DNA from 3 places in the Rheinheimera sp. MM224 genome. Region 1 is predicted to be linked to each of the others. Evidence: predicted binding sites of a transcription regulator. Region 1 holds the regulator's gene; each other region holds the start of a gene.
What was found. Region 1 encodes sigma-54, which starts transcription at its own class of promoters, with help from an activator protein. Its sites were predicted from a motif close to TGGCANGNTNCNTGCTT; they were not measured.

Region 1 (9,860 bases):
TTCAATTTTGGCATCAAACTGACGGCATAACTGCACCAGTTTGGTCGCCGCTCTGGCGTGTAAGCCCAGTTGATTGACTATAGTGACTGTTTGTTGAAGTTTATCGGCCATGATGTCTTACCAATTCGCGGTGACGGATTTGTACATCTTCGCGCTGTAAACGGTAACTTTCAGCCAAAGATTCTGCGATATAAACTGAACGGTGCTGCCCACCAGTACAGCCTATGGCAATGGTCAGGTAACTGCGGTTATTGCGTTCTAAATGGGGTAACCAGGTGCCAATAAACTGATTAATTTGCCAGATATACTGAGCCACTACCGCCTGTGACGACAGGTAGTTTTGTACAGGTTTATCCAGTCCCGTCAGGATTTTCAGTTCGGGTTCCCAATGTGGATTCGGCAAAAAGCGCGCATCAAATACATAGTCGGCATCTTTGGGAATACCGTATTTAAAACCAAAGGATTCGAACAAGATCACCAGACGACCGGTTTTCTGCCCCAGGATACGCTCCCGCAGCTGTTCAGCCAGCTGATGTACGTTCAGCTCTGTGGTATCTAGGTATAAATCTGCACGGCTGGAGATGGGGTCCAGCAGCTGCTGTTCGCGCTGTATGGCTTCATCCAGCGACATGGCCTGGTGTGATAGCGGATGCAAGCGACGGGTTTCGCTGAAGCGTTTAATTAAACTGGTATGGTCGGCGTCGAGGTAAAGAATGGTCAGATCAACTTTGTGCGGCAGGTACGACAGAATATCGGTCAGCTCATCCGGGTCTTGTGGCAAGTTGCGCACATCGATACTGACGGCGACCCGTTCATATTGACCCATCACCGCATTGGCTAAAGTCGGCAGTAAATTAACCGGGATGTTATCTACACAATAATAACCAAGGTCTTCCATGACGCGCAGGGCAACAGATTTGCCCGAACCCGATCGACCACTGACGACCAGTAACTTCATTTTGCCATCACCTGTTCAGCTCCAACCATCAGCAACTGGTATAAATCGTGGCTGCTGGCACTGTGGCGGATTTTCTTGGTGAAGTCTTTCTGGCTGAGCATACGTGCTATGCCGGACAGGGTAGATAAATGCGTCTGGCATTGATTTTCCGGGATCAGGATGGCACAAAAAATATCCACGGCCTGGTTATCAATAGCATCAAATTGTATCGGATCTTTGCTGACCACAAACACCAGCAGGGGGGTGGTGACTGTTTTCAGTTTGCCATGAGGAATAGCAATACCGCCGCCAATACCTGTGGAACCGAGTTTCTCACGGCTCATCAGGGCTTCGAGTATGTTGTACTCAGGAACTTCCGGTAAACGCTGATGTGCCAGTTCAGCTATGTATTCCAGAATGCGTTTTTTACTATTAAAAAGGACCGCACTCTTGGTGCAGTCCTCCGATAACATTGAGCTCAGGTTCATAGTTTCAGAATCAATGACGAGAAATTTTCTCTTTATGTTTAATAACTTGGCGATCCAGTTTGTCAATCAGCTGGTCTATCGCAGCGTACATATTTTCGTCTTCCGATACAGCGAATACTTCACCTCCGTTGAGGTGTATCTTAGCCTCTGCAATCTGCTTCAATTTTTCCACGTTCAGCACTACATGTACATTATTAATATGATCAAAATGACGTTCAAGTTTGGAAAATTTGCTATCGACGTACTCTCTCAGTGCTTCAGTGATTTCTACATGACGACCAGTTAAGTTGATTTGCATAGACTCTTCCTTCTTAGTAGAGCTGTTAAAGCAAGCTCTTGCGCTGATTAGACGGTGGAATAAACAAGGCTTCACGATACTTGGCAATGGTCCGCCGTGCGACATTAATCCCTTGTTCTGACAGTATTTCTGCCATCCTGCTATCACTTAAAGGTTTGGCAGGATTTTCCGCCGCCACCAATTTTTTTATAAAGGCGCGGATCGCGGTGGATGAACATTCACCGCCACTCTCTGTACTTACATGACTGGAGAAAAAGAACTTAAGTTCAAATATTCCTCTGGGAGTGTGCATATATTTTTGTGTGGTCACTCGGGAAATTGTTGATTCATGCATTCCCACCATTTCAGCGACATCGTTTAACACCATGGGTTTCATGGCTTCTTCACCGTGCTCAAAAAAGGCCTGTTGCTGCTGTACTATGCAGTTGGCCACTTTCAATAAAGTTTCGTTGCGGCTTTCCAGGCTCTTTAAAAACCACTTGGCTTCCTGCAAGTGAGAACGAATAAACTGGCCATCGGATGCGTTACGGGCATTACGTGACATGGCGGCATATTGCTCGTTAATTCTGATCTTTGGCATTGCATCAGGATTTAACTCAACCATCCAGCGTCCTTTGATTTTAGCGACCGACACATCCGGGATCACATAGGACTGCTCTTGTCGAATCACATCTGCCCCTGGTCGTGGGTTCAGGCTGTGAATAAGCCGCATCACTTCTTTTAAGTCGTCTTCTTTGAGTTTAGTCACACGCATCAGAGAACGGAAATCTCTGTTGGCTAAAAAGTCAGTATATTCTTTAATAATATGCCTTGTTTCAGCCAGATAGGGAGTTTTAGGGTCAAATTGGCGTAACTGCACCAATAAGCACTCCTGAATAGTGCGTGCACCTACACCTACAGGGTCGAATAACTGAATACGTTTGATCACAGCTTCAACTTCATCGGCTTCTACATCGGGCATGCCAAGAGATTCCAGAATTTCTTCTGCGTCTATGGTCAGCAAACCATTTTCGTCTATAGCTTCGATAATGATTTCAGCAATGGTACGGTCTGTGTCTGAGAAAGGGGTCAGCTGCATTTGCCAACGTAAATAATCTTGTAGTGTTTCGCTGGTTTCACCCTGAAATACAGTGTCTTCATCGCCATTGAAGTTATTGGCACCGGCTACAGGAGCTGCGCTGACTAAATCATCCCAATGGTTGTCCAGCGGTAAGTCTTCTTTGATATTTTGCTCGGACATTGCTTCGCTGCTGTCCTTTACCTCGGGTTCGTAATGCTCATCATGGCTGCTGTCGTAGTCGGGGGCGTCAAACTCGGCACCGTGATTTAAGTCTTTAGAGGACGGTTCCTGAAACACTGCATAGTCATCTTCAGCTTCCAGCAATGGATTGGCATCCAGTGCTTCCTGAATTTCCTGTTGCAGTTCAATAGTAGACAATTGCAGCAGTTTAATTGCTTGCTGCAATTGCGGAGTCATTGTGAGCTGCTGACCAAGACGAAGTTGCAGAGACGGTTTCATGTACTTCTTATTTTCTCCAAACAACCCTATTCGGATGTTGTTTTAAACTATAACCTGAATTGCTCACCAAGGTAGACATCACGGACTTGTTGGTTTGCTAAAACCTCAGCCGGGGTACCTGCAGCAATCAGTTCTCCATGACTTACAATATAGGCAATTTCACAGACATCAAGGGTTTCGCGCACATTGTGGTCGGTGATCAGCACGCCTATGCCTCGTTGGCACAGATGCTGAATGATTTTTTTAATATCTAACACTGAAATAGGATCAACACCAGCAAAAGGTTCATCTAACAGGATAAATGCCGGATCTGCAGCCAGTGCTCTGGCTATTTCCACCCTGCGACGTTCACCACCGGATAAACTCATGCCAAGGCTATTCCGGATATGGCCAATATGGAATTCGTCCAGCAGCGCATCGGCTTTCTCTTCACGCTGCTCTTCGGTTAAATCTTTGCGATGCTGCAAAATGGCCAGCAGGTTGTCGTACACCGTCAGTTTGCGGAATATCGAGCTTTCCTGCGGTAGATAGCCAATACCAGAGCGGGCGCGGGCATGGATAGGATCAAAGGTGATCTCTTTGCCATCCAGCGTGATTTGGCCTTTATCGGACGGCACTAAGCCAACAATCATATAAAAAGTCGTGGTTTTTCCTGCGCCGTTTGGGCCCAATAAACCTACGATCTGACCGGCATTCACTTCCAGGCTAACGTCTTTGACCACCTGACGGCCTTTATAACTTTTGGCCAGATGGGACGCGACTAACTTCATTATTCTTTTCCTTCCTGGCTGAATACAGTGGTGACTCGTTCGGTTTTTTTACCGTCAGATTCAGCTTCCAGCTCTTGTTTTTCCAGGTTGTATTTAATCACTGCGCCTTGCACCATACTGCCATTTTGACTGAGTTCAGCGCTACCCGTCAGTACCAGCGTGCCATTGGCTACGTCATAACGGATTTCATTGGCACTGGCTTTAATGGGCTTATCACCATCAAGCATTTGCGAATAGGTGGCAGGTTGGCCTGAGGCGATAAATACTTCTTTGCCTTTGCCTGCGCTGGCAATGACTTCGAGTTTATCGGCTTCAATTAATAAGCTACCTTGCTCAACTTTGACGTTATCGACAAAGGTCATCATCTTGTCTTTAATCGAGCCAAACTGGCGGTCAGAACCAACCTGAATTTCTTTTTTGAAATCATCAGGGCCAGCCAGACAAAAACCGCTGAATGTGACGAGAACGCTGAGTAAAATAATGTTACTTTTCATTGTAATAAACCGTTTTAGTGTGCTGTTTCAGCTCTATATTCTGTGCGTTCAAATCCGCCAGCATACCTTGGCCCGTGATTTGAAAACCTAATCCAAAAATTCGCACCTGTTCGTTTGATTGCAGCGTATTATTGTTAAATAGCAGCTCAACTGCATTGGTTTCTATTCGGGTAAAAAGTGGATCTGTCGACATATTACGCAGCTCCACTCTGTGTTCTAGAATGAGTTTATCATCAGGATAAAGCACTGCCTGCTCGCTTGTCACTTGCCATAATGGCACTTTTTCCTGATAAATGGTGTAGATAGGGAAATCAAACTGCAAAAAACCAAAACGTTCGAAGTGTTCCATCCGCTGAGCTCGGATTAAATCCGACAAATGACCTTCTTTATCGTAAATCATCCGGGTCAGGTCCTGGGCTACATAGTCAGGCTGGTTGTCCTGATTCGCTGGGGTAGCATTTTGTTCCTGATCCAGTAGTTGCCAGCTGTAAAAACCAGCGGCAGCGGCCACTATCAGCACCAACCAGAGAAATTGACGGATCATGTACTACTTCCTGAAAATTCAGCAAATTTGCCCTGACTGGTCAACAGCAAATCGCAGAGTTCACGCACAGCACCAAAACCACCCGATAACTTACAACGGTAATCTGCATGCAATACAAGGTAAGGGTGAGCGTCCTGCACTGCAACACTTAAACCACAATGCTGCATCACGGCCCAATCCGCTAAATCATCGCCAATAAAGGCAATTTGTGACGTTTCGAGTGCCAGTTTCTGCTGGAGTTCAGCAAAAGCGGCGAGTTTATTTTCCTGGCCCTGATAAATATAAGGCACAGTTAAGGAGGTCATACGTTGCTGCACTATCTCTGAACGGCGTCCTGTGATCACAGCTACCTCAATGCCGGCATGGCGCAGAGCTTTAATGCCGTAACCATCGCGGGTGTGAAAGGCTTTGAGCTCTTCACCCTGATTGCCCAGATAAATACGGCCGTCGGAAAACACACCGTCCACATCACAAATCAACAAGCGAATGTGCCGGGCTTTTTGTTCCAGCTCTGGGCTGATGGCCTGATACATTTGTGTAAATAAAGCTGACATCAGAGCACTCCGGCTTTTAATAAGTCATGCATATTCAGAGCACCGACAGGCTCCTGGTGCTCGTTGACCACTATTAAACCATTAATTTTGCGTTGTTCCATGATTTGCAAGGCTTCTGCTGCCAGCATAGCAGGTTTAGCCGTAATGCAGTTTTTGGTCATCAGACTGGCTATGCTGGCTGTATGTAAGTCGACCTGCTGATCCAGTACCCGGCGCAAATCACCATCGGTAAATAAGCCTGCCAATTTGCCGGAGTCATCCACTATTGCCGTCATACCCAGACCCTTGCGGGATATTTCCAGCAGGGCTTCTTTCAGACTGACTTGCTGGTGTACCACAGGCAAGGCATCGCCAAAATGCATCACATCTTCCAGTCTTAATAATAAACGACGTCCTAAACTGCCACCCGGATGAGATAAGGCAAAATCATCGGCAGAAAAGCCTCGTACATCCAAAAGAGCAACGGCAAGCGCATCACCCATAGCTAAAGTGGCTGTCGTACTGGCGGTGGGTGCCAATCCTAAAGGGCAGGCTTCCTGTTCAACCCGAACACAAACATGCACATCGGATAAGCTGGCTAAAGTCGATTCAGGACGGCCTGTCATAGCGATCATTTTAATGCCACGGCGTTTTAGCACCGGAACTATAGTCAGCACTTCTGCAGTTTCACCTGAGTTGGAAATGGCAAGTACCACATCGTCCTGAGTGATCATACCCAAATCACCATGGCTGGCTTCTGCCGGATGAACAAAAAAAGAAGGAGTGCCGGTTGAGGCTAAGGTGGCCGCAATTTTATGAGCGATGTGGCCGGATTTACCCATACCAATCACAATGACCCGACCTTTACAGTCAAACATCATCTGGCAAGCCAAATTAAAACTCTCGTCTATGTAGGCGGCAAGTTGGGTTACTGCGGCTGCTTCAATCTGCAGTACCTGCAGAGCCTGAGGGCGAAAGTCCAGAGTCATGCAAAAATCCCCATTTATTAATCGTTGCCAGCTTATTTGGATCTGTAGTTCTGTGGAAAGGATCCAGTAAGAATATCTGTTAGATCATTTAGATAGCTGAAATATTAAGCTGCGATTCATTTTCAGCGCGGCACACTTTGCGGCCATACACAGAGGCTGATATTTTCGTGCTTATTAGACTCAAATGCAAAAGATTACGTAAAACAATCGAATTATTCTGTTTTTGCAATCAGTTGTTACTATTTTTTATAAGGTTGTCGGGGTGAAAAACCTATACAATGACAGACCTTTACTGGCTCGCTTGGCTTGAAGTCGCAGTTTTGCATAGGTATATTGCGCGCCTTTAATTTTAGCCATATGCGCTACTCTCTTTAAATGAGGATCAACGTGTCAGATATTCTGGTAGACATTCAGCACCTGACGTTCAAACGTGGTGACCGTGTGATCTATGATGACATGAGCATGCAGTTTCAGCGTGGCAAAGTGACCGCCATTATGGGGCCCAGCGGTATTGGTAAAACCACATTGCTGCGTCTGATCGGCGGTCAGTTAAAACCTGAACAAGGTAAAATTTTGATCAACGGTCAGGATATACCTCAGCTCAGTCGTAAAGATTTGTACAAAGCGCGGCAAAAAATGAGCATGCTGTTTCAAAGTGGCGCCATGTTCAGTGATATGTCGGTTTATGACAACGTCGCTTTCCCTATCCGCGAGCATACCCGCCTGCCAGAAGAGATTATCCGACTGATGGTGTTGATGAAGCTTGAAGCTGTGGGTTTACGTGGTGCCCGGGATTTAATGCCGGCCGAATTATCTGGTGGTATGGCTCGTCGTGCTGCATTAGCCCGCGCCATTGCGCTTGACCCACAATTGATTATGTATGATGAGCCTTTTGCTGGTCAGGATCCGATTTCGATGGGCGTGATTGTCCGTTTGATCCGCTCACTAAATAACGCTTTAGGTTTAACTTCAGTTGTGGTGTCACACGACGTCAATGAAGTGATGAGCATTGCCGACTATGTGTATGTGGTGGCAGAGCAAAAAGTCATAGGGCAGGGTACGCCGGATGAATTGCGTGCCCATCCATCCGCCCTAGTACAGCAATTTTTACAGGGGCAATCTGATGGCCCTGTGCCTTTCCACTTTAAAGCGGCTAGTTACAGTGCTGAATTAATGGAGTTAGCGAAGTGATAGTGGATAAGTTACAGCAACTTGGACAACACAGTATTGCTAAAATCCAGGGCATGGGCCGTGCAACTCTGATGTTGTTTGGCGCTTTAGTGGCCTGGCCAACACCTCGCAAGAGCTTCCCTTTATTGATGAAGCAGTTGTATGTCGTAGGTGTATTGTCTTTACTTATTATTCTGGTTTCAGGTTTGTTTATCGGTATGGTGTTGGCGTTACAAGGCTACACAGTGCTGTCCAAATTTGGTGCAGAACAAATGTTAGGCCCACTAGTGGCCTTGAGTTTGTTGCGTGAGCTTGGCCCTGTAGTGACCGCCTTGTTGTTTGCTGGTCGGGCTGGTAGCGCCTTAACCGCAGAAATAGGTTTGATGAAAGCGACAGAACAGCTGTCCGGTATGGAAATGATGGCTGTTGACCCGCTGCGCCGTATTATCGCACCACGCTTTTGGGCTGGTGTCATTAGTATGCCGCTGCTGGCCATGATTTTTACCGCTGTAGGTATTTTAGGTGGTCATTTGGTGGGTGTGGATTGGTTAGGTGTAGATGGTGGTGGTTACTGGTCTGCCATGCAAGCTAACGTCGATTTCCAGCAGGATATTTTGAACGGCGTAATTAAAAGTGCTGTGTTTGCCTTGATTGTGACCTGGATAGCCTTACATAAAGGCTTTGATGCGGTGCCAACCTCTGAAGGTATCAGCCAGGCCACCACACAAACTGTGGTGACATCTTCTTTAGCGGTCTTAGGTTTTGACTTTATATTAACTGCAGTAATGTTTGGTGGATAAAAAATGACATCTCGCAAAATCGAAGTGTTGGTGGGTTTGTTTGTTGCTCTGGCTATAGCCGCTTTTTTATTGTTGTCTCTGAAAGTGGCAAACAGCGGTATGACGGGATCTGGCGAAACTTATATGTTGTATGCCAAGTTTGAAAATATTGGCGGTTTAAAAGTACGCTCTCCGATCAAAGTAGGGGGTGTAGTGGTTGGTCGGGTTCGTTCGATTGAACTCAACACTGAAGAATATTCGCCTGTAGTGGCGATGGAAATTGATAGCCAATACAACAATTTCCCTGAAACCAGCTCAGTGGCTATTTTGACCTCTGGTTTGTTGGGTGAGCAGTACCTTGGATTACAACCTGGTTTTGTCGACGAAACTGTGTCCATTTTAAAAAGTGGCGATTATGTTGAAGACACCAAGTCAGCCATAGTACTGGAAGAGTTAATTGGTCAGTTCTTATTTAATAGAGGAAGTAACTAAGCATGAAAAATTTGCTGGTAAAAATCGCAGCTACTGCATTGATCTCTTTGGGATTAGTTGCTCAAGCCTCAGCCGTTGACGTTAAAACTTATGAAGACCCGTACAAAATGATCGAAGCTGTGGCGGATCAAACTTTTCGCCGCATCTCTAATGATCAGCCTGTGATCCAAAAAGACGTTGAGCATTTACGTGTTATCGTTAATGAAGAGTTAGTACCGTACATCGACAGCCGTTATGCGGCATTCCGTGTGATAGGTAACTACATTAAACAAACTAAACCAGAAGAGCGTGATGCTTTTGTGGTGGCATTTAAAGACTATATGGTTGCTACTTATGCTGGTGCTTTGACACAGTATAAAAATCAAAAAGTAATTTTTGAACCAGCCAAAGCTGTAGGCAATCAGAATATTGTCACCATCAAAACTCGCGTGATTGACCCTGGTAAACCAGATATCAATATCGAGTTTAAACTGCGCCGTGCTAAAGATTCTCAAAACTGGCAGGTGTTTGATATGGTGGCTGAAGGTATTTCTCTGCTGGACAGCAAGAGAGCTGAGTTAGGTAACCTGATCCGTCAGCAAGGTTTAGCCAGCGTAACAGCTCTGTTAATCGAAAAATCAAAAGCTCCTATCACAGCTCCTTTGCAGGGTAATGATGCTAAAAATTAGTCAGCAAGAACAAACTCTGTTTTTTGCCGGTGCTTTGGATCGGGAAACAGTACCAACCCAGTGGCCATTTAAGTTATTAAAAAAACTAAGTGGCACTGTGGTGTTCGATTTCAGTGAATTGGCGTTGGTAGATACTGCAGGCCTGGCCTGGTTACTACATCAGGTTGCGCAAGCGGCCA
Region 2 (9,860 bases), 2.1 Mb from region 1:
CAAAATTTATTTAACCAGATGTTCAGGTTGAGTCACAGAGGCACTACGGCTTCTACTTTTACCTGTGCAGGTTTTGTTCGTCGTGGTTTAAATGACGCCGGTTTTTCTGCCAGGAAAACCAAAGGTCATGGCCAAAAACGCGAAATGTTAATTGCAAGTGCAGAGCAGGCCGCCGAATTGACTGCAGATCAGCCCGACCAAATCACAGTGATAGGGGCTGGTGTCGCAGGTATAAATGCTGCTTTTGCGTTATGGCAAAAAGGATTAAAAGTCCAACTGCTCTGTGCTGATGCACAAGCAGGTATGGGGGCATCTCACAACCGTCAGGGCGCGGTGTACCCTAACCTGCACGCGACTTACGATCTGATGTCCTCTTTAAGTTGCCAGAGCTTTTTATATGCCAGACAGTTTTATGCAACCTGGCTGGGAAAATTAGCAGTAGTAGCTGATTGGTGCGGCGTATTAACACTGGCCTGTAACGACAATCTTGCCAAGCGTCAACATAAAATCCAGCAGCAGGCTTTTGTCTTAAGTGGCTTGTTTAGTCCTGTCACCAAAGAGCAAGCTTCACAAATCGCAGGGCTTGAATTGCCTTATGATGGACTGTTTTTCCCAACTGCAGGCTGGTTATGCCCTCAAGACTATTGCCAGCAGATGGCGAATTGGCTGAGCAGCCAGGGCGTAGAGATTATCTACAATGCGCAGGTGCATCAAATCACAGAGCATGAGCACTATTGTGAACTAAAGACCTTAGCAGGGACCTTGAAAGCAACAACAGTGGTTTTGGCCACAGGCGCACAATTAAATAGCCTTGCTTATCAGGAGTCCTTTCCGCTTCGACAAATTCGTGGCCAGGTCAGTCATCTGCAAAGCCAGACAATGACACCATTAAAAACTGTGGTTTGTCATCAGGGTTATATCACCCCTGCTCATCAGCAAATGCATAGTGTCGGAGCCACCTTTGATCGCAGCAGCGGACACAGTGAAGTGCTGGCAGAAGACAATCAACAAAATCTCGATTTAGTAAACCAAACATTGGGGCAACCTGATTGGTTTGAGGATGTTGAAGTGATGTCTGCCAAAGCAGGTTTACGTGCGACTGTACCTGATCATATGCCTGTGCTTGGTCAGCAAAAGCAGCTTTGGCGTTTTGGCGCTTTAGGCGCACGAGGTTTAACCTGGGCGCCATTATTAGCTGAGGTTTTGGCTTGTAGGATTACGAAAGAGCCGCTACCTTTAACGACATTACAAATGGATGGCATTGATATACAAAGGTATCTTCGCCACAGCGCAGCGGAACAATCCAATTGAACTTACTTTTTGCTGAAGATGATGCACTACTGGCTCAGCTGTTTCAGTTACAGGCTGAAAGTGCGGGCTATCAGGTAGTGTGGGCGGAAAATGGCGATGTTGCGGTGCAGCAAGCTTTAAGTTACCAGTTTGACCTGATTTTTATGGATATTCAGATGCCTGTGCTCGATGGGATCAGTGCGATGCAAATGCTACGTCAGTTAGGCTACGACAGGCCTATAATCGCCATGTCTGCCGAAGAAGTTACAGAGACAGGTTTTGATGTTTTGCTAAAAAAACCACTGCAATGGCAGGAAGTACAACAGCAACTGACAAAGTTTAAAGCTATTCCCTCATTAGAATTAGAACTGCCCCAAGAGCTGAAAGAGGCTTATCTGGCTCATGCTAAACAGTTATTGCAGCAACTGGTCATACTTGCAGAGCAGCAGAATTGGATTGATTTTATGGCCATTGTGCATCAACTTAAAGGCAGTGCCGCCAGCTTTGATTTAGTCGCTCTGAGTCAACTGGCCGATCAGTTACAAAATGAATGGAAGACTATCCCTGCAGAACAAAGGACAGAGCGCGCCATCTATTTTCTGGAGCAGTGCAAGGCATGCAAACTAAAGTAAAAGTACGGGAACAAAAAATATTGTTGGTTGACGATCTGGATTACAACCGACAATTGTTACGCAACAATCTGACAGCATTGTTTTCCCAACAAAACTTAAAATACAAAGCTTTTAGTTATTTCCAGGCACATAACGCATCTTCTGCTCTACTAACGTTCAGCCAGCAGAATCCAGATTTAGTGTTTCTGGATATAGAATTGCCCGATGGCTCAGGCCTTGAGTTACTCAAGCGTTTTAAAGAACAAAAACCCGATTGTTTTGTCGTGATGGTCAGCGGAGTAAGCACTTTGGATAATGTTAAAACCAGCATAGCTTCTGGTGCTGCTTCTTTTATCGTTAAGCCTTTTACCGCAGATAAAATTTTGGCAGTATTAAAACAATTTGACCGCTATTACGACAAGTTACTAAAGACAGCAGGCTAAATCAGTGGAAAAGAAAACCCTGAATAATCAGGGTTTTTCCATTTGAATCACCACACGACGGTTTTTGGCGCGGCCTAATGAGCTTTCATTCGAAGCCACATGACGTTTTTCTCCCAAACCTTCAGTGCGTATTCTGGTTTCTTCCAGACCAAAACTGACCAGTTTGGTTTTGATGGCTTCAGCGCGTTTTATCGACAACTGCTCGTTCATCCAACGACCACCAAAAGAATCACTGTAGGCCTGAATATCAATACTCTCGATGCTCTGGTCATACTTTAAATACTGAGCTATTTGCTCCAGACGCTTTTTAGAGGCTTTGGTCAGCTCATCGCCACCCGATTCATAGGTCAATACGGTAAAGGCAATATCGTCAAAGGTGTAGGGTAATAAGGCGCTGACACACTGGCTAAACTGATCCATCGCTTCGATAAAATGCACAGGATTCAAAGACACACTGACTCTGTCATAGGGGCTATACCAATCGGAGAAATAAAAGGTTGGGCTATAACCTTGTTCCAGCTCCGTCAGCATAATCCAGCTTTCCGCTTTGCCTAAATCACCATCAAACTGTTTCAGCATTTTCATGCTGCTAATGGCTTTCGCCTGCTCGCCCGGACGCCAGACCGGTGGCACTGACAGCACTTCTGCCAGAGCATAGTGATCAGGTAAACGCAGCATATTCAGCTCGAACTGCATATTCAGCTCTTTGCCGGCCATGCTTCTGAAAAAAGCTTCGCCAAAATGAGGAATAGGGTGACTCAATTCACACAACAGAGGCGAATTTTGCTTTAAAGCCCAGGTGGACTGGTCCAATGTAGCCGAATACTGACGCAATCCTGCTTCTACCTGAGTGGCAGAAAGCAAAAACAGCACCAGCCAAAGCTTATATCGCATAGGTTTCCCTTTTTTCATCTCAACACCCGTTGTTTTTCAACTTCAACCAGGACAAACAAGGTACTCAAACAAGACGCTTCGCAATTTATTTGGCATAATACCTGCCAATCTTATCAGGACACAGGTCTTATGACTCAAGCTTTACATCCGTTAGCACAACGTTTTCGTGGCTACTTCCCTGTTGTTATCGACGTAGAAACCGCAGGCTTTAATGCAAAAACAGATGCATTGTTAGAAATCGCTGCAACTTTGTTGACTATAGACGAAAAAGGCATGCTTGTTCCAAGCCAAACTTTGCATTTTCATATTGAACCTTTTGAGGGTGCCAACATGGAAGCAAGCTCCCTGGCTTTTAATGGTATAGACCCCTACAACCCGCTTCGTGGCGCGGTTTCAGAGCGGGAAGCCCTGACTGAAATTTGCCGTGCAGTACGTAAAGCGCAGAAGGATGCCGACTGCCAGCGTGCTGTCGTAGTCGCTCATAATGCTGCTTTTGATCAGGGCTTTTTAAATGCAGCTATTGATCGAATTAAATTAAAACGCTCACCTTTTCACGCTTTTGTGTCTTTTGATACCACCACTTTGTCAGCCCTGGCTTTAGGTCAGACCGTTCTGGCAAAAGCTTGTAAACAAGCAGGTATTGATTTTGACAACAAAGAAGCGCACAGCGCTTTGTATGACACTGAACGTACCGCTGAGCTGTTTTGCTACATAGTCAACCGCTGGCATCAACTCGGGGGTTGGCCGCCACCTATGCTGATGGATGATTGTGAAACTGAAGAAAGTACGGAATCTGACCCGGCTTAATCCACTTTCCTCTTTAGAAAAACAAAAGGCAGCCTGGGCTGCCTTTTTGCTTCAAACGCCAAGTTATTCAGCGCTTTCGCTATTGTACTTAGCTGCAGTTTCATTAATGAGCGGCTGTAATTCACCACGCTGGAACATTTCCAGAATAATGTCACAACCACCAATCAACTCACCTTCAACCCATAACTGTGGGAAAGTAGGCCAGTTGGCGTATTTTGGTAACTCAGCACGGATATCCGGGTTTTGCAGGATGTCGACAAACGCAAAAGGTTGGCCACAAGCAATCAGGGCTTGAGACGCCTGAGCTGAAAAACCGCAACTCGGGAATTTTGGCGATCCTTTCATAAAAAGGATGATTGGGTTATCAGCCAACTGTTGTTTAATTTTCTCAATGGTTTCCATCTTCAGCCTCTGGCACTACTGGGTTTAAAAATTTGTCTTATTTTACGCTTTGTTCGTTCATTTCGCACTTGAGTTTTTACAATATGCCCCAAGAATATGGGGAGCAGACACTTGTATTGCAATGAGTTCAGGCTACGAAATTTACGACTAAAACTTGAGTAATTTAGTCGGGTTTTGTAGTCTACGCGATGCAGACTTCATAAACAACGCCTACGGAGAACTACAATGGCTTTCGAATTACCAGCATTACCTTTCGCAAAAGACGCATTATTACCTCACATCTCTCCTGAAACTCTGGATTATCACCATGGCAAACACCATAACGCCTATGTTGTGAAGCTGAATTCATTAGTTGAAGGTACTGAATTTGCAGGCAAGTCTTTAGAAGATATCATCCGCACTTCTCAGGGTCCGGTATTTAACAACGCAGCCCAGATTTGGAACCACACCTTTTACTGGAACTGCTTATCACCAAATGGTGGCGGTGAACCAACTGGCGCTTTAGCTGCTGCAATTACTGCACAGTGGGGCTCTTTTGCTGCATTCCAGACTGCTTTTAATGACAAAGCCGTCAACAACTTCGGTTCAAGCTGGACCTGGTTAGTGAAAAAAGCAGACGGTTCTTTAGATATCGTCAACACCAGCAACGCTGGCACGCCACTGACTGATAGCTCAGTGACAGCACTGATGACTGTGGATCTGTGGGAACATGCTTACTACATCGATTTCCGCAATGCACGTCCAACTTACTTAAATGCTTTCTGGGCATTAATCAACTGGGAATTTGCTGCGAAAAACTTCGCTGCTTAATTTGCTGTTGCTGTAAATCTTTAAGCCCGGTTCGCCGGGCTTTTTATTTGTCCCCAATTGAAAACCAAACTATATCCAGGCTCAACTCTGCTGTTCTGTTCACTCATCGCTACAAAAAAAATTCATATTTTTCTGTGAATTAGTTGAGCGAAGCGCTTTTTTACTGTCTAACCTTACATCAGTGGCTTTATTTGCATTCAGTTCCCACAGACCAGTTTCGGAGGTGCACTATGGGCATTTTTGAGCACTACAAATCTAGATACGAAGCAGCCAAAGAAGAGGAATACAGCATCCAGGAATATCTGGAGCTCTGTAAAAAAGACAAAAGTTGTTATGCAAGCGCTGCCGAGCGTTTGTTAATGGCCATAGGTCAGCCTGAGTTAATTGACACAGCACAGGACTCTAAACTCAGCCGCCTGTTTTCCAATCGCGTCATTGGCCGTTATCCGGCTTTTGCCGAGTTTTATGGCATGGAAGATGCGATAGAGCAAATTGTCTCCTACCTGAAACACTCGGCTCAGGGCCTGGAAGAGCGTAAACAAATTTTATACCTGTTAGGCCCAGTGGGTGGCGGTAAGTCGTCCTTAGCTGAAAAGCTAAAATCACTGATGCAGCAGGTTCCTGTGTATTACATCAAAGGCTCACCTGTTTACGACAGCCCTTTGTGTCTGTTTGATGTCAACGAAGATGGCAATATCCTGGAGCAGGAATACGGCATTCCCAAACGTTACCTGAAAACCATTATGTCGCCATGGGCCAGTAAACGCCTGCATGAATTCAACGGTGATATCAGCCAGTTTAAAGTGGTAAAAAAATACCCTTCGATTCTGGATCAAATCTGTATTGCGAAAACTGAGCCTGGTGATGAAAACAATCAGGACATCGCGTCTTTAGTAGGTAAAGTGGATATCCGTCAGTTGGAGCACTTTGCCCAAAACGACCCGGATGCCTACAGCTACTCAGGCGCCTTATGCCGCGCCAATCAGGGCCTGATGGAGTTTGTTGAGATGTTTAAAGCACCTATTAAAGTGCTGCATCCACTGTTAACTGCAACTCAGGAAGGCAATTACAACGGCACCGAAGGCCTGGCAGCTCTGCCCTTTGAAGGCATTATTCTGGCGCACAGCAACGAGTCGGAATGGCAGACCTTTCGCAACAACAAAAACAACGAGGCCTTTTTAGACAGGGTTTATATTGTCAAAGTGCCTTATTGCCTGCGGGTGTCTGAAGAAGTCAAAATTTACGAAAAACTGCTGGAGCACAGTGAATTAAAAGTCGCACCTTGCTCTCCTGCGACCTTAACTTCTCTGGCACAGTTCGCCGTATTGTCGCGTTTAAAAGCGCCGGAGAACTCCAGTTTGTATTCCAAAATGCGGGTTTATGACGGCGAAAGCTTAAAAGATACAGACCCTAAAGCTAAGTCTTATCAGGAGTACCGTGATTACGCTGGTGTGGATGAAGGAATGTCGGGTTTATCCACCCGTTTTGCTTTCAAAATTTTATCCCGTGTTTTTAACTTTGACTCCACCGAAGTGGCCGCTAACCCTGTGCATTTGTTTTATGTGCTGGAACAGCAAATAGAACGGGAGCAATTCCCGTCCGATGTGTCAGAGCGTTATCTGGAGCATTTAAAAGGCTATTTAATTCCGAAATACATAGAGTTTATCGGCAAAGAAATTCAGACTGCCTATTTAGAGTCTTACTCTGAATATGGCCAGAATATTTTTGACCGTTATGTCATTTATGCTGACTTCTGGATCCAGGATCAGGAATACCGTGACCCGGAAACCGGTCAGCTATTTGACAGAGCTGCGCTGAATGCTGAGCTTGAGAAAATTGAAAAGCCTGCAGGGATCAGCAATCCAAAAGATTTCCGCAATGAAATCGTCAATTTTGTGCTGCGGGCCAAAGCCAAAAATAATGGCAAAAACCCAACCTGGACCAGCTATGAAAAACTTCGCACTGTGATAGAGAAAAAGATGTTCTCCAGCACCGAAGAGCTGTTGCCTGTGATTTCCTTTAATGCCAAAACCTCCACAGACGATCAGAAAAAACATGATGATTTTGTCGACCGGATGATGGAGAAAGGCTATACCCGTAAACAAGTGCGCTTACTCAGCGAGTGGTATTTACGGGTTCGCAAATCGCAGTAAGGTCAGAGCCTTGGAGGTTGTATGGCGCATTTTATTGACCGACGCTTAAATGGCAAAAACAAAAGTGCTGTCAACCGACAGCGCTTTATTCGCCGCTACAAGCAGCAAATTAAACAAGCTGTGTCCGATGCCATCAGCAAACGCAGTGTCACTGATATCAACAACGGTGAAAAAGTCTCTATTCCCGGCAAAGACATTACCGAACCTTTTTTCCATCAGGGTCAGGGCGGCCACAGAGCACGTGTACACCCGGGTAATGACCAATTCAGCCCTGGCGATAAAATCAAACGACCTCAAGGTGGACAAGGAGGTGGTTCAGGTCAAGGCGATGCCAGTGCAGATGGTGAAGGCGAAGACGAATTTGTATTTTCGATTTCCAAAGACGAATACCTGGATTTATTATTTGAAGATTTAGAACTGCCCAATCTGAAAAAAAATCAGTTGGATAAGCTGGTGCAGTACAAAAATGTGCGGGCTGGTTTTCGCTCTGAAGGCGTGCCCACCAATATAGATATAGTGCGATCCTTACAAGGCTCTCTAGCCCGTCGTGTCGCTATGACGGCCGGTAAAAAACGCGAATTGCATGAACTGGAGGCAAAATTAGCCTTAGTCGAAGCAGAACCAGTGCCGGATCAGCATCAACTAATGGCACTGCGCGAACAAATTGAGCTGCTTGAAAAACGCATAGGCGCAGTACCTTTTATCGACAGCTTTGATTTACGCTTTCGCAATTTTCAGAAGCGCCCTGAACCTACTAGTAAGGCGGTGATGTTTTGCCTGATGGATGTATCGGGTTCAATGGATCAGGCGACGAAAGACATGGCCAAACGTTTTTATATCCTGCTCTATATGTTTTTAAGCCGCAGCTATAAAAATGTCGAAGTGGTGTATATCCGCCACCATACACAAGCGAAGGAAGTCGACGAACAAGAGTTTTTTTACTCGCAGGAAACAGGCGGCACTATAGTGTCCAGTGCACTCAAAATGATGGCTGATATTGTCAAAGACAGGTATAACCCGGCCGAGTGGAATATCTACGCAGCGCAAGCCTCAGACGGCGATAACTGGGCTGATGACAGTCCGCAATGTGCCGATTTATTGGCGCAGCAGATATTGCCTTTTGTGCGTTATTACGCCTATATCGAAATTACCCCACGGCCCCACCAAAGCCTGTGGCTGGAGTACGAAAAATTGCAGCAAAGTTTTGATAACTTTGCCATTCAGCCGATACGGCAAGTAGCAGACATCTATCCTGTATTTCGCGAACTTTTCAAAAAACAGGCCGCTTAGCTACTGACTTCAGGGAGTTGCTTATGTCTTCTGTTGAACAAAAACAACCTTTATCCGACGGCCCGGACTGGAGCTTTGAATTATTAGGCCAGTATCAGGCAGAAATTGAACGGGTTGCCAAACTCTATAAGCTGGACACCTACCCCAACCAGATTGAGGTTATTACCGCCGAACAAATGATGGACGCTTATTCCAGTGTCGGCATGCCTATTGGTTATAACCACTGGTCGTACGGCAAAAAATTTATCCAAACCGAACAGAACTACAAACGTGGTTTTATGGGGCTGGCGTATGAGATTGTGATTAACTCCAATCCTTGTATTGCGTATCTGATGGAAGAAAACACTATGACAATGCAGGCGCTGGTGATGGCGCATGCCTGTTATGGTCATAACTCTTTTTTTAAAAACAATTACTTATTTCGTACCTGGACTGATGCGTCGTCCATTATCGATTATCTGGTGTTCGCCAAACAGTATTTAAGTCACTGTGAAGAAAAATACGGTATCAGTGAAGTGGAAGATATGCTGGATTCTTGCCATGCGCTGATGAATTACGGTGTCGACAGATACAAAAGACCACAAAAAATCTCGATGGACGAAGAGCAAAAACGCCAGAAAGACCGTGAAGCTTATCTACAGTCACAGGTGAATCAGCTGTGGAAAACCATTCCGAATAAAGGCGATTTATCTGCAGAGCATGAGTACCGTTTTCCATCTGAACCACAGGAAAACATTTTGTACTTTATTGAAAAAAATGCCCCACTGCTCAAACCCTGGCAACGTGAGGTAGTGCGTATAGTACGGAAAATTTCGCAGTATTTTTACCCGCAAAAACAAACACAAGTCATGAATGAAGGCTGGGCAACCTTCTGGCACTACACCATATTGCAGCATATGTATCAGGAGAACTTAGTCACCGACAAGTTTATTCTGGAAGTGCTGCATAACCACACCAATGTAGTGTTTCAACCTGAATACCACAGCAAATATTATTCAGGTATTAACCCTTATGCGCTGGGCTATGCCATGTTTACCGACTTGCGCCGTATTTGCGAGCACCCAACCGAAGAAGACAAAGAATGGTTTCCGGATATTGCAGGCTCAGACTGGTTGGAAACTTTGCATTTTGCCATGCAAAACTTTAAAGATGAGAGTTTT
Region 3 (9,860 bases), 300 kb from region 1:
GGCAAAAACAGCCAGTTTATCCGGTTTTTTACAGCATCTTTGCAGCAAGATGATCAACAGATGAAATTTTTTAAAGACATTTAAAGGTGCATTTAGTACAGTGACCTCCTTTTTGACTTACTGATTTTACGGCCTGAAAACACAAAATAAGAAGCCGAAATAGCGACGACGGTGAGACAGGATACGAATGACAGAATTAAACAAACGTCAGGCTACAGCTTCTGAAGAAGCCTTGTGGCGGATATTTACTGTGCCAGAGGCTCCGGACTCGACTTTAAGTATCATCGAACAGAATATTTCGCAAAACCTGGCTGGGTTTTTACGCGAAAGTATTGTCGCTGTGGAAAAACCACTGTGGCAAATTGAACGCGATTTCCAGGCTCACCAAATTCCTTCTGAACCAAAATTTGTCTCGGACTATGCCGAACAGATGATGGAAAAGCTGGTGGCGCATTCAGTGCATACAGCAGCGCCAAGTTTTATTGGTCATATGACCTCGGCTTTGCCGTATTTTGTCTTACCGCTATCAAAAATGATGGTGGGTTTAAATCAGAATCTGGTGAAAATCGAAACCTCCAAAGCTTTTACTCCGTTAGAGCGTCAGGTCATCGGCATGATGCATCATCTGGTGTATGGCGAAGGCGACAGCTTTTATAAAAAATGGATGCACAGCGCCAACCATTCCTTAGGTGCTTTTTGTTCTGGTGGCACCATTGCCAATATCACCGCGCTCTGGATTGCCCGTAACCGTTTATTAAAAGCCGATGGTGACTTTAAAGGCGTAGCCAAAGAAGGCCTGTTCCGCGCTATGAAATATTATGGCTACGAAGGTTTAGCTATTTTAGTGTCAGAGCGGGGCCATTATTCGTTGGGCAAAGCTGCCGATATTTTAGGTATTGGCCGTGAGTTTTTAGTACCGGTGAAAACCGATGCCAATAACAAAGTGCAAAGCGATGAAATGCGCCGCGTTAGTCGTGAACTGAATGACAAAAATATCAAAGTGATGGCGATAGTGGGTGTGGCTGGCACTACAGAAACAGGTAATGTCGACCCACTGAATGATTTGGCTGATTTAGCTGCTGAACTGGGCTGCCATTTCCATGTCGATGCCGCCTGGGGTGGTGCAACCTTACTCTCTGATAAGTACCGTCATTTGCTGAGTGGCATAGAAAGGGCTGATTCAGTCACTATTGATGCGCATAAGCAAATGTATGTGCCTATGGGCGCTGGTATGGTGGTGTTTAAACACCCATCTTCGGCACATGCGATAGAGCATCACGCAGAGTACATATTACGTAAAGGCTCAAAAGATTTAGGTAGCCAGACACTGGAAGGTTCACGCCCTGGTATGGCCATGCTGGTGCATGCTTGTTTGCAGGTGATTGGCCGTCAGGGTTATGAAATTCTGATCAATCGCAGTCTGGATAAAGCCCGTTATTTTGCCGGTTTAATTAAGGATCACGCGGAGTTTGAGCTGATCACTGAACCTGAGCTGTGTTTATTGACCTATCGTTATGTACCTGCTGAAGTTCAGCGTGCTATGACGAAAGCTTCGCCTGACAAACTGCATAAATTTAATGAGCTGCTTAACGGTTTAACCCGCTTTATTCAGAAAACACAAAGGGAAGAAGGCCGTTCTTTTGTCTCACGTACCCGCATTAAACCTGAACGTTATCAGCGTCAGGACACAGTGGTGTTCCGTGTGGTATTGGCAAACCCGCTGACCACAGATCAAATTTTATTTGATGTGCTGGAAGAACAGCAGCAAGTGGCCGCTTTGGATAAAGAGTTTTTACCTAAATTGCTGCAACTGGCGAAAGACAGCGCCGCCTGAGTCTATTTTATAAAGACTGAAACAGCTTCACTTTAGTTAAAAAGCCCAATCACGGCGATGTGATTGGGCTTTATTTATGGGGCCTAGGGTGAGCTGCAATAACTTACCAATCAGGGCTCAATGGCCATACCAAGCAGGCTCTGGCCCTTTGCTAAAGTCCCGAGCTTTTTATTTTGTCCTGTCTGTAAATCCAGTTGATACAAAGTACTGGCTGGCTCTGCTGTTGTGGTGACCGCAATAAAACTCAGGTTACTTAAGTCAGAAATATCAAAAGCTATCTGTTGCAGCGATTGCAGTCCAAGGCTGCCTACGGTAAACAGCTGTCCTGTATTAGGTGATACCGCAGGAGTGGCGCCTTCTTTACTGCCTTGTGTTACCAGTGTGCCATTGGTTTTGTCTATGGCGTAGTTGGTCGTTAGTGTGCTGTCTTGCTGGTTGTAGGTATAAGCTGCAGCCACTACAGTGGGTTTTTTGCCGAAGTTAGCGTCCTTGTCTGCGTATTTCAGCTGTGGGTCAACAGAAGCCAAAGCTGCGGTCTCCGGGTGCAGCCTTAAGTTTTGGCCATGCTCGTTCACCACCCGGATCCTGTCGGCGACAGGGTTAAAATCAAAGCCAAACTGGCCTTTTTTTAACGTATCTGCAGGTAACACAGGGCCTGTGGTCGTCACTTTTCCTGTGCCGGTATCTATGCTGTACAACTGGCCTTTGTCCGATAATGCAAATAAAACACCGTAAGCGACGCGGTAATCTATGCCAACTAAAGTCTCGCCTGTTGCCAGACCTGAAAGCGGCTTCTGTTCGACGATTTTATCCGGAGCTGCCACCTTCACTTTGACGAGTTGATGTGTATTATCAAGCAGCCAGAGTGTTTCATTGCCTTTTAAAGCTGGCATAGTGGCCGCGCCAAGGTCGGTAGAGAAGAGTCCTGCGGATAAAAGGCCAGTTAGAGTCAAGAGGGTAGAACCGAAAATCTGTTTTGTTATTTTCATACATCCTTTCCTTTATTATTTTCAACTGACCCTGTATCGGGCCTGCTTTATGCTTTATCAGAATGATCACTCTGTTTGCTGTCTGTTACCATAGTGCAGTCCAGCCGCCTGAGTAAAGATTTCACTTCTAAATACGCTGAGCCTGATACTACGGATCTAAACACAGATTCTTACATCTTCAGGCATTGCTTCGTGCCTGCTGCAGCGTTACTTTAGAGTCTAGATTGATTAAAGAGGAAAGTGCTATGTCGGATAAAACCTTAGCTTTATCAAATGATAAAATGATCGCAGGAGTCTGTGGTGGTATAGCCGACTATTTTGGCTGGTCCAGCGGTGGTGTGCGTCTGGTGTATGTGTTGTTGTCAGTGTTGTCCGCAGCTTTTCCCGGCTTATTTGTTTATCTGATTTTGTGGCTGTTGATGCCAAGAAAAGACAGCCTGTAAGCGGCTGTCGTTGAACGAGTGGATTTATTATGTATTCAGGCCAGTGCCTTTGTGGTGAAGTAAAAATTGAAATTAGTGGCGGCATTACCGACATTATTCATTGCCACTGTTCCTTGTGCCGTAAATCCAGCGGCACGGCTTATGCCACCAACGGCTTCGTATCCGGTGCAGAATTCAGTGTGATTCAGGGCGAAGAACTACTCAAAGCCTTTTCGTTAAAACAAGGCAGGTTGCGGCATTTTTGCTCCAACTGCGGCAGTCCTGTGTACAGCTCAAGCGCTGCAGATCCAGGTCGGATCCGCATTCGTTTGGGCATACTGGATTCAGAAATAACCGAGCGTCCCATCAGCCATAACTTTGTGTCGTCAAAAGCCAGCTGGGACAATCTGGATGCAGAGTTGCCCCGTTATGATAGCCATGAGCCTGGCAGGACTTAAACTTCGATATTATCAATCAGGCGGGTAGTGCCGAGATAAGCAGCGGCCAGTATTACTAAAGCTGCTGTGGAGTCAGACGCTGGCACTAAGGTTTGGCGATTGGATATATTGACGTAATCTGCTTTAAAACCTGCCGCATTAAGCTGATCTTTGGCTTGCTGCTCTAAAGCTCGTAAATCGCTGACGCCTTGATGTAACTGCTGTTTCATCCACTGTAAAGTGCGATACAAAGCCGGTGCTGTGATACGTTGTTCCGCTGTTAAATAACCATTGCGTGAACTTAACGCCAAACCATCTTCAGCTCGGATTGTTGGCACCCCTATGATTTCAATAGGCATGGACAAGTCAGTCACCATCTGGCGGATAATAGCCAGTTGTTGATAGTCTTTCTGACCAAAGCAGGCGATATCAGGCTGCACCAGATTAAACAGTTTAGTGACTATGGTCGACACACCACGAAAATGCCCGGCACGGCTGGCGCCGCAGTGGTAATCACCTAACAGCGGCACTTCGACAAAAGTTTGTACATCCAGGCCACGAGGGTAAATCAGTTGTGGTGTTGGAGTGAATACCGCATCAGCGCCATGTTCAGTCAGTCCTTTGCAGTCCTGCTCTAAAGTGCGTGGGTATTTGTCTAAGTCTTCATTGGCACCAAACTGCATCGGATTAACAAAAATGCTGACAATAACCCGGTCTGCTCTTTGTTTGGCGGTGTCGACTAACTGCAAATGGCCCTGATGCAAATTGCCCATGGTCGGCACGAATGCAACACGCTCACCAGCACTGTGCCATTGGCGTATTAACGCACGTAGCTGAGCAATATCCTGAATCATTAACATAGGGATTGAACCTTAAAAGCTATGTTCTGGACCAGGGAACTGGCCTTGTTTCACATCCTGAATGTATTTGCCGATGGCTTGTTTAATTTCACCGGTTTCTTGCAGGAAGTTCTTGGAGAATTTTGGAATATAACCAGAACTGATGCCCAATAAGTCATGCATCACTAAAATCTGACCATCGGTTTCTTTGCCTGCACCTATACCAATCACCGGAATGACCAGAGCTTTGGAAATACGTTCAGCCAAAGCCGATGGAATACATTCCACAACTAACAGTTGAGCGCCGGCATCTTGCAGGGCAATGGCTTGTTGCACCATTAAATCAGCAGCCTGCTCATCGCGGCCTTGCACTTTAAAGCCACCAAAGACATGCACAGACTGAGGGGTTAAACCTAAATGACCACAAACCGGAATACCACGTTCGGTCAAAGCTTTAATGGTAGGTAATAAGAAATCACCGCCTTCGAGCTTGACCATATTGGCGCCAGCCTGCATCAACGGCGTAGCGTTTTGCATCGCCTGTTCCACTGTGGCGTAACTCATAAAAGGCATATCGGCAATGACAAAAGCTAGCGGTGCACCAGCGCGGACACAGCGGGTGTGGTACGCAATTTCGGCGGTGGTCACAGGCAGTGTGTCGCTGTGGCCCTGCAATACCATACCTAAAGAGTCACCAATCAGAATGACTTCAACACCGGCATCGGCAAATAATTTAGCGAAACTGGCATCGTATGCCGTTAAGGCGGTAATTTTTTCGCCTTTTTGTTTCATCTTCAGCAGTTGAGCAGTGGTAATTTTTGCCATTTTTCTCTCATCCGACCACAAGGGAATAATTCGGGGCGCACCTTGGCATAAAAAAACGCCAACGGCAAGTGATCAGAGACGACTCAGGCCGTTTAAAGGCACAGTCGTCAGTAACTCACTCAGCTTAGTGCCATCAGGTAATACAAGGTTTAAGTTTAGTTCTGCCAGTGGGTAAAGCACAAACTCCCGCACTTTCATGCCGTAATGCGGCACAGTCAAAGGTTCCGTCTGAATGACTTCATCACCAAACAACAGAATATCCAAATCCAGAGTTCGGGGACCCCAGCGTTCATCTTTACGCTGCCGGCCTTGTTCCAGTTCGATCTGTTGTAGTTCTGTCAGCAAATTCTCTGCAGATAAACGGGTCGTAAGAGCTGCGACGGCGTTGACGTAATCCGGCTGATCTTGCGGCCCCATAGGTTTGGAGCCGTAGAAACCAGACACCTTTACAAGTTCAGTGTCTTTGATACTCTGCAAGGCCACAACAGCACGTTCTAATTGCTGCACTGGCTGGGCCAAATTAGCGCCCAGCCCAATATATACAAGCGTATTAGCCATTGGCTGGGCCTGAAGGACGACGTTTGGTTGGCGGGCGACGACGGCGTGGGCGGCGTTCAATGCCTTCTTTACCCAGGTTTTGTACTAAAATTTCACGGCCAGCTTCGTCATCGGATTGGAAACGTTGCCACCAGTTGGCCAGCTCCAGTAATTCGCCGCCTTCGGCCTGAGCACGCAATTGCAGGAAATCGTAAGCCCCACGGAATTTCACCTGCTCCATTAATTTAAAGGCGCGACGACCTGCGCGTTTGCTTAAACGGCTTTGCAGGAACCAGATGTCTTTAATGGTCAGGCTAAAACGTTTTGGAATAGCGATAGAACGTTGCACTTCGTCTAACACTTCCATCATCGCAATGTTCAGCGCGTCCACTTCGTTTAAACCACTTTCAACCAGCAGCTTTTCCGCACGTTGTTCGACCGGATACCATAACAAAGCAGCAAAGGTAAAAGCCGGAGTCACAGGTTTATCAATGGCAACCCGCTGATCCGTATCCTGCATGGCTTTGGTGATCATGTTAAATACTTTGCCGCTACTATCCTGCTTTAATACTTTGGCCAGTTGTGGCAATAGCTGTTTAAGAATGCCCAAATCGTTCAGCATCACAAAGTTATCAAAGGCTTTACCGGCCATAAACAACTTGAGGAATTCTTCAAATAAACGTGCAGCCGGAATGTTTTTCAAAAGCACTGCCAGTTCTTTAATCGGCTCTTTGCTTTCTGGCGCTATGTCCATATTCAGCTTGGTAGCAAAACGCACAGCACGCAGCATCCGCACCGGATCTTCACGGTAACGGGTTTCAGGATCGCCAATCAGCTCAATTTTACGTGCTGCTATGGCTTCAATGCCGTTGGCAAAGTCGTAAATCGCAAAGTCGGCCACTGAGTAGTACAAGGCGTTGATGCTAAAGTCGCGGCGTTCAGCGTCTTCTTCAATAGTACCGTAGACGTTGTCACGTAAAATCTGGCCCGCATCACTTTGGCTGGCTTTAGGGCTGGTTTCATCATCACCTGTATGGTGACCACGGAAGGTCGCGACTTCAATCACTTCCCGGCCAAACACCACATGAGCTAAACGGAAACGGCGGCCAATCAGGCGGCTGTTTTTGAACACTTGACGCACTTGTTCCGGGTGAGCATTGGTCACCACGTCAAAATCTTTAGGTTTTAAGCCAAGTAAAATATCGCGGATACAACCACCGACCAGATAAGCTTCATAGCCCGCATCTTTTAAGCGGTATAACACCTTGAGTGCATTAGGGCTGATGTCTTTGCGCGACACAGAATGGGCATCACGGGATATTTTTTTCAGCTCTGGCAGAATAGACTGACGGCTTTTTTTGGGTTGAGCAACGCTCTCAACGCTTTTGCTGCCAAGGGTGCGGCGGCAAAAATCCAGGACTCGCGAAATAATGGCAGTACTCCTTGTGAGCTTAGCTAAATGAACTCGATGAAAAAAGCGGCTAATGATACCGCAGCGGCCGGAAAAATAGAACGTGCGGCGTTGTGCTTTATAAGAAATCTGCAGCTTTTTGTTCGTTTTGTGTCGGTATTTGTCTGATCTGCCACTCAGCGCTGGCCCAGGCCAACAATTCTTTGGCATCTGCCCCTGTCAATTCGGGCGGTGGCGGGTGACCCAAAAAACGTAAAACTGCAGTTAATGTCTCACTGACAGGCCAGAATTCCACTGCCGGAGCATGGTTTTGTTTACTAAGTTTAAAACCAGGTTCGGTCACGGCCAAAGGCAAATGCAGGTAATCAGGTGGTGTTGCACCGAGCAGTTGAAATAGGGCTTGTTGTCTGGTGGTCAGGTCAATTAAGTCTGCACCACGTACCACTTCAGTAATGCCCTGATCTAAATCGTCGACTACGACCACGAGCTGATAGGCAAATAAACCATCACGGCGTTTTAAAATATAATCTTCAGCAGCAAGGCTTGCAGGAATATGCACTTCACCCACAAGCTGGTCGGTAAAAACTGTCGCTGTGGCTGGTGCTTTTAAACGCCAGGCAAGCTGACCTTCTGTTAGCTGTTTGTCACGGCAAAAGCCATCATATCCTTGTGGCAGACTTTGAATGCGGGATCGAGTGCAGTTGCAGGCATAGGTCAGTTGCTGTTGTTTGAACAGATCCAACACCTGTTGGTAACGCTCTAGTCTGTGACTTTGCACCCAGACATCGCCATCCCATAACAACTGATAACGTTCTAAGGTACGTAAAATACCGTCAGCTGCACCGGCTTGCATACGGGGACTGTCGATGTCTTCCATCCGCACCAGCCATTGGCCTTGTTGGGATTTGGCTTGCAAATAACTGCCCACTGCAGCGATGAGGGAGCCAAAATGCAAAGGGCCGGATGGCGATGGCGCAAACCGGCCCCTGTAAGCAGGAGGGACAACAGGCATCATTAACCGCCCAGTTGTTTTTCCTTGATTTCAGCCAGCGTTTTACAGTCGATACACATATCGGCAGTAGGACGGGCTTCTAAACGTTTGATACCAATTTCGATACCGCAGGTGTCGCAATAACCAAAGTCTTCGTCTTCGATTTTCTGCAGAGTTTTTTCAATCTTCTTCAGTAATTTACGTTCGCGATCCCGAGCACGTAATTCCAGACTGAACTCTTCTTCCTGAGCAGCACGATCCACTGGATCCGGGAAGTTTGCAGCTTCATCGGCCATATGGTTTTTGGTGCGATCCACTTCTTCACGTAACTGTTGACGCCATGCGTCCAGAATGCGGCGGAAATGGTCCAGCTGTTTTGGGTTCATGTATTCTTCGCCTTGCGCGGCCTGATAAGGCTCTACGCCAGCAAGGGCTAACAGTCCCAAGGTTTTTACGGTTTTGCCTTCTGGCATGATCATCTCCTGTAAAACAGTGCCAAGCAAAAAGTTGGCGGCTAGTGATAGCAGAAAAATATGACAGCTGCAATCACTATTAAAAAAGCCGCCGAAGTATACAGAGCAGAACTGCCTGCGTCACCTTTTTTCCTACAGTCCATAAATTTGGCTGGTTTAAAAAAACAACACTCTAAACCGCAGAAAGCCAGCTTGGGAAGCATTGTTCTTTGCAGTCCCTGTTAACTTATTAAAAACAGAAGATATTTATCGCATTACTTTGTTAAAGTAATGCTCTTTTCGTGACAGAAAGGTGCTGATATGGCCATTGAATGGATTACTGCGTATTTGCTGCTGGGTGCAGCTGTAGGTTTTTTTGCCGGATTATTGGGCGTTGGCGGTGGCGGCATTATGGTGCCTGTGCTGACGGCTTTATTTTTAGCACAACAATTTCCTGCTGAATTATCTGTGCACATGGCCTTGGCTACCTCTATGGCCGCTATTATTGTTACGTCTTTTTCCAGTATGCGCAGCCACCAGCGCCACGGCGCTATTTTATGGCCTGTGGTTTGGAAGTTAACTCCAGCCATATTAATAGGCACTGTAGCTGCGGCTTATCTGGCTGCTGCTTTATCTTCTTTGGCTTTGGCAATATTTTTCTGCTGCTTTATGAGTTATGTCGCAATTCAGATGCTATTGAATATAAAACCTAAAGCCAGCCGTCAATTGCCTGGGGTTATAGGTTTTAGTGGTGTTGGACTGGTGATTGGTGCCGTGTCAGCGTTGGTGGCTATAGGTGGAGGTTCGCTGACCGTGCCTTTTTTAACCTGGTGTAATGTCAAAATTCAGCAGGCTATAGGTACGTCTGCTGCAGTTGGCTTACCTATTGCGATCAGTGGCACGCTGGGCTATTTCCTCGCTGGTGCTTCGACAGAGGCTGTGTTGCCAGACTACAGTCTGGGTTATGTGTATTTACCCGCTATGCTGCTAATTGCTGCTGTCAGTTATTTTACCGCGCCGCTTGGTGCTGCGTTAGCACACCGTTTACCTGTGGCCACCTTAAAGAAAGTATTCGCCGCATTGCTCATCGCATTAAGCGCGAAAATGTTACACAGCGTCTTAA

Region 2: the regulator sigma-54 is predicted to act here: its motif matches at 3,329-3,345, upstream of OM978_RS14370 (flagellar protein MotY).
Region 3: the regulator sigma-54 is predicted to act here: its motif matches at 2,862-2,878, upstream of OM978_RS03850 (PspC domain-containing protein).

The regions. Positions count from the first base shown of each region.
Region 1 is NZ_OX352320.1:492,799-502,658, forward strand. It holds gene OM978_RS02380 (HPr family phosphocarrier protein) at 1-111, opposite strand, end outside; gene rapZ (RNase adapter RapZ) at 101-958, opposite strand; gene ptsN (PTS IIA-like nitrogen regulatory protein PtsN) at 955-1,410, opposite strand; gene hpf (ribosome hibernation promoting factor) at 1,436-1,723, opposite strand; gene OM978_RS02400 (RNA polymerase factor sigma-54) at 1,749-3,200, opposite strand; gene lptB (LPS export ABC transporter ATP-binding protein) at 3,290-4,012, opposite strand; gene lptA (lipopolysaccharide transport periplasmic protein LptA) at 4,012-4,506, opposite strand; gene lptC (LPS export ABC transporter periplasmic protein LptC) at 4,496-5,050, opposite strand; gene kdsC (3-deoxy-manno-octulosonate-8-phosphatase KdsC) at 5,047-5,604, opposite strand; gene OM978_RS02425 (KpsF/GutQ family sugar-phosphate isomerase) at 5,604-6,572, opposite strand; gene OM978_RS02430 (ATP-binding cassette domain-containing protein) at 6,948-7,763, shown strand; gene mlaE (lipid asymmetry maintenance ABC transporter permease subunit MlaE) at 7,760-8,542, shown strand; gene mlaD (outer membrane lipid asymmetry maintenance protein MlaD) at 8,546-9,013, shown strand; gene OM978_RS02445 (phospholipid-binding protein MlaC) at 9,016-9,681, shown strand; gene OM978_RS02450 (lipid asymmetry maintenance protein MlaB) at 9,665-9,860, shown strand, end outside.
Region 2 is NZ_OX352320.1:3,057,224-3,067,083, forward strand. It holds gene mnmC (bifunctional tRNA (5-methylaminomethyl-2-thiouridine)(34)-methyltransferase MnmD/FAD-dependent 5-carboxymethylaminomethyl-2-thiouridine(34) oxidoreductase MnmC) at 1-1,311, shown strand, start outside; gene OM978_RS14360 (response regulator) at 1,308-1,922, shown strand; gene OM978_RS14365 (response regulator) at 1,907-2,344, shown strand; gene OM978_RS14370 (flagellar protein MotY) at 2,372-3,238, opposite strand; gene rnt (ribonuclease T) at 3,368-4,045, shown strand; gene OM978_RS14380 (Grx4 family monothiol glutaredoxin) at 4,109-4,447, opposite strand; gene OM978_RS14385 (Fe-Mn family superoxide dismutase) at 4,673-5,257, shown strand; gene OM978_RS14390 (PrkA family serine protein kinase) at 5,488-7,410, shown strand; gene OM978_RS14395 (YeaH/YhbH family protein) at 7,432-8,700, shown strand; gene OM978_RS14400 (SpoVR family protein) at 8,724-9,860, shown strand, end outside.
Region 3 is NZ_OX352320.1:796,653-806,512, forward strand. It holds gene panP (pyridoxal-dependent aspartate 1-decarboxylase PanP) at 188-1,834, shown strand; gene OM978_RS03845 (DUF4394 domain-containing protein) at 1,945-2,823, opposite strand; gene OM978_RS03850 (PspC domain-containing protein) at 3,069-3,266, shown strand; gene OM978_RS03855 (GFA family protein) at 3,296-3,703, shown strand; gene panC (pantoate--beta-alanine ligase) at 3,700-4,542, opposite strand; gene panB (3-methyl-2-oxobutanoate hydroxymethyltransferase) at 4,555-5,346, opposite strand; gene folK (2-amino-4-hydroxy-6-hydroxymethyldihydropteridine diphosphokinase) at 5,419-5,904, opposite strand; gene pcnB (polynucleotide adenylyltransferase PcnB) at 5,897-7,183, opposite strand; gene gluQRS (tRNA glutamyl-Q(34) synthetase GluQRS) at 7,413-8,309, opposite strand; gene dksA (RNA polymerase-binding protein DksA) at 8,309-8,758, opposite strand; gene OM978_RS03890 (sulfite exporter TauE/SafE family protein) at 9,059-9,860, shown strand, end outside.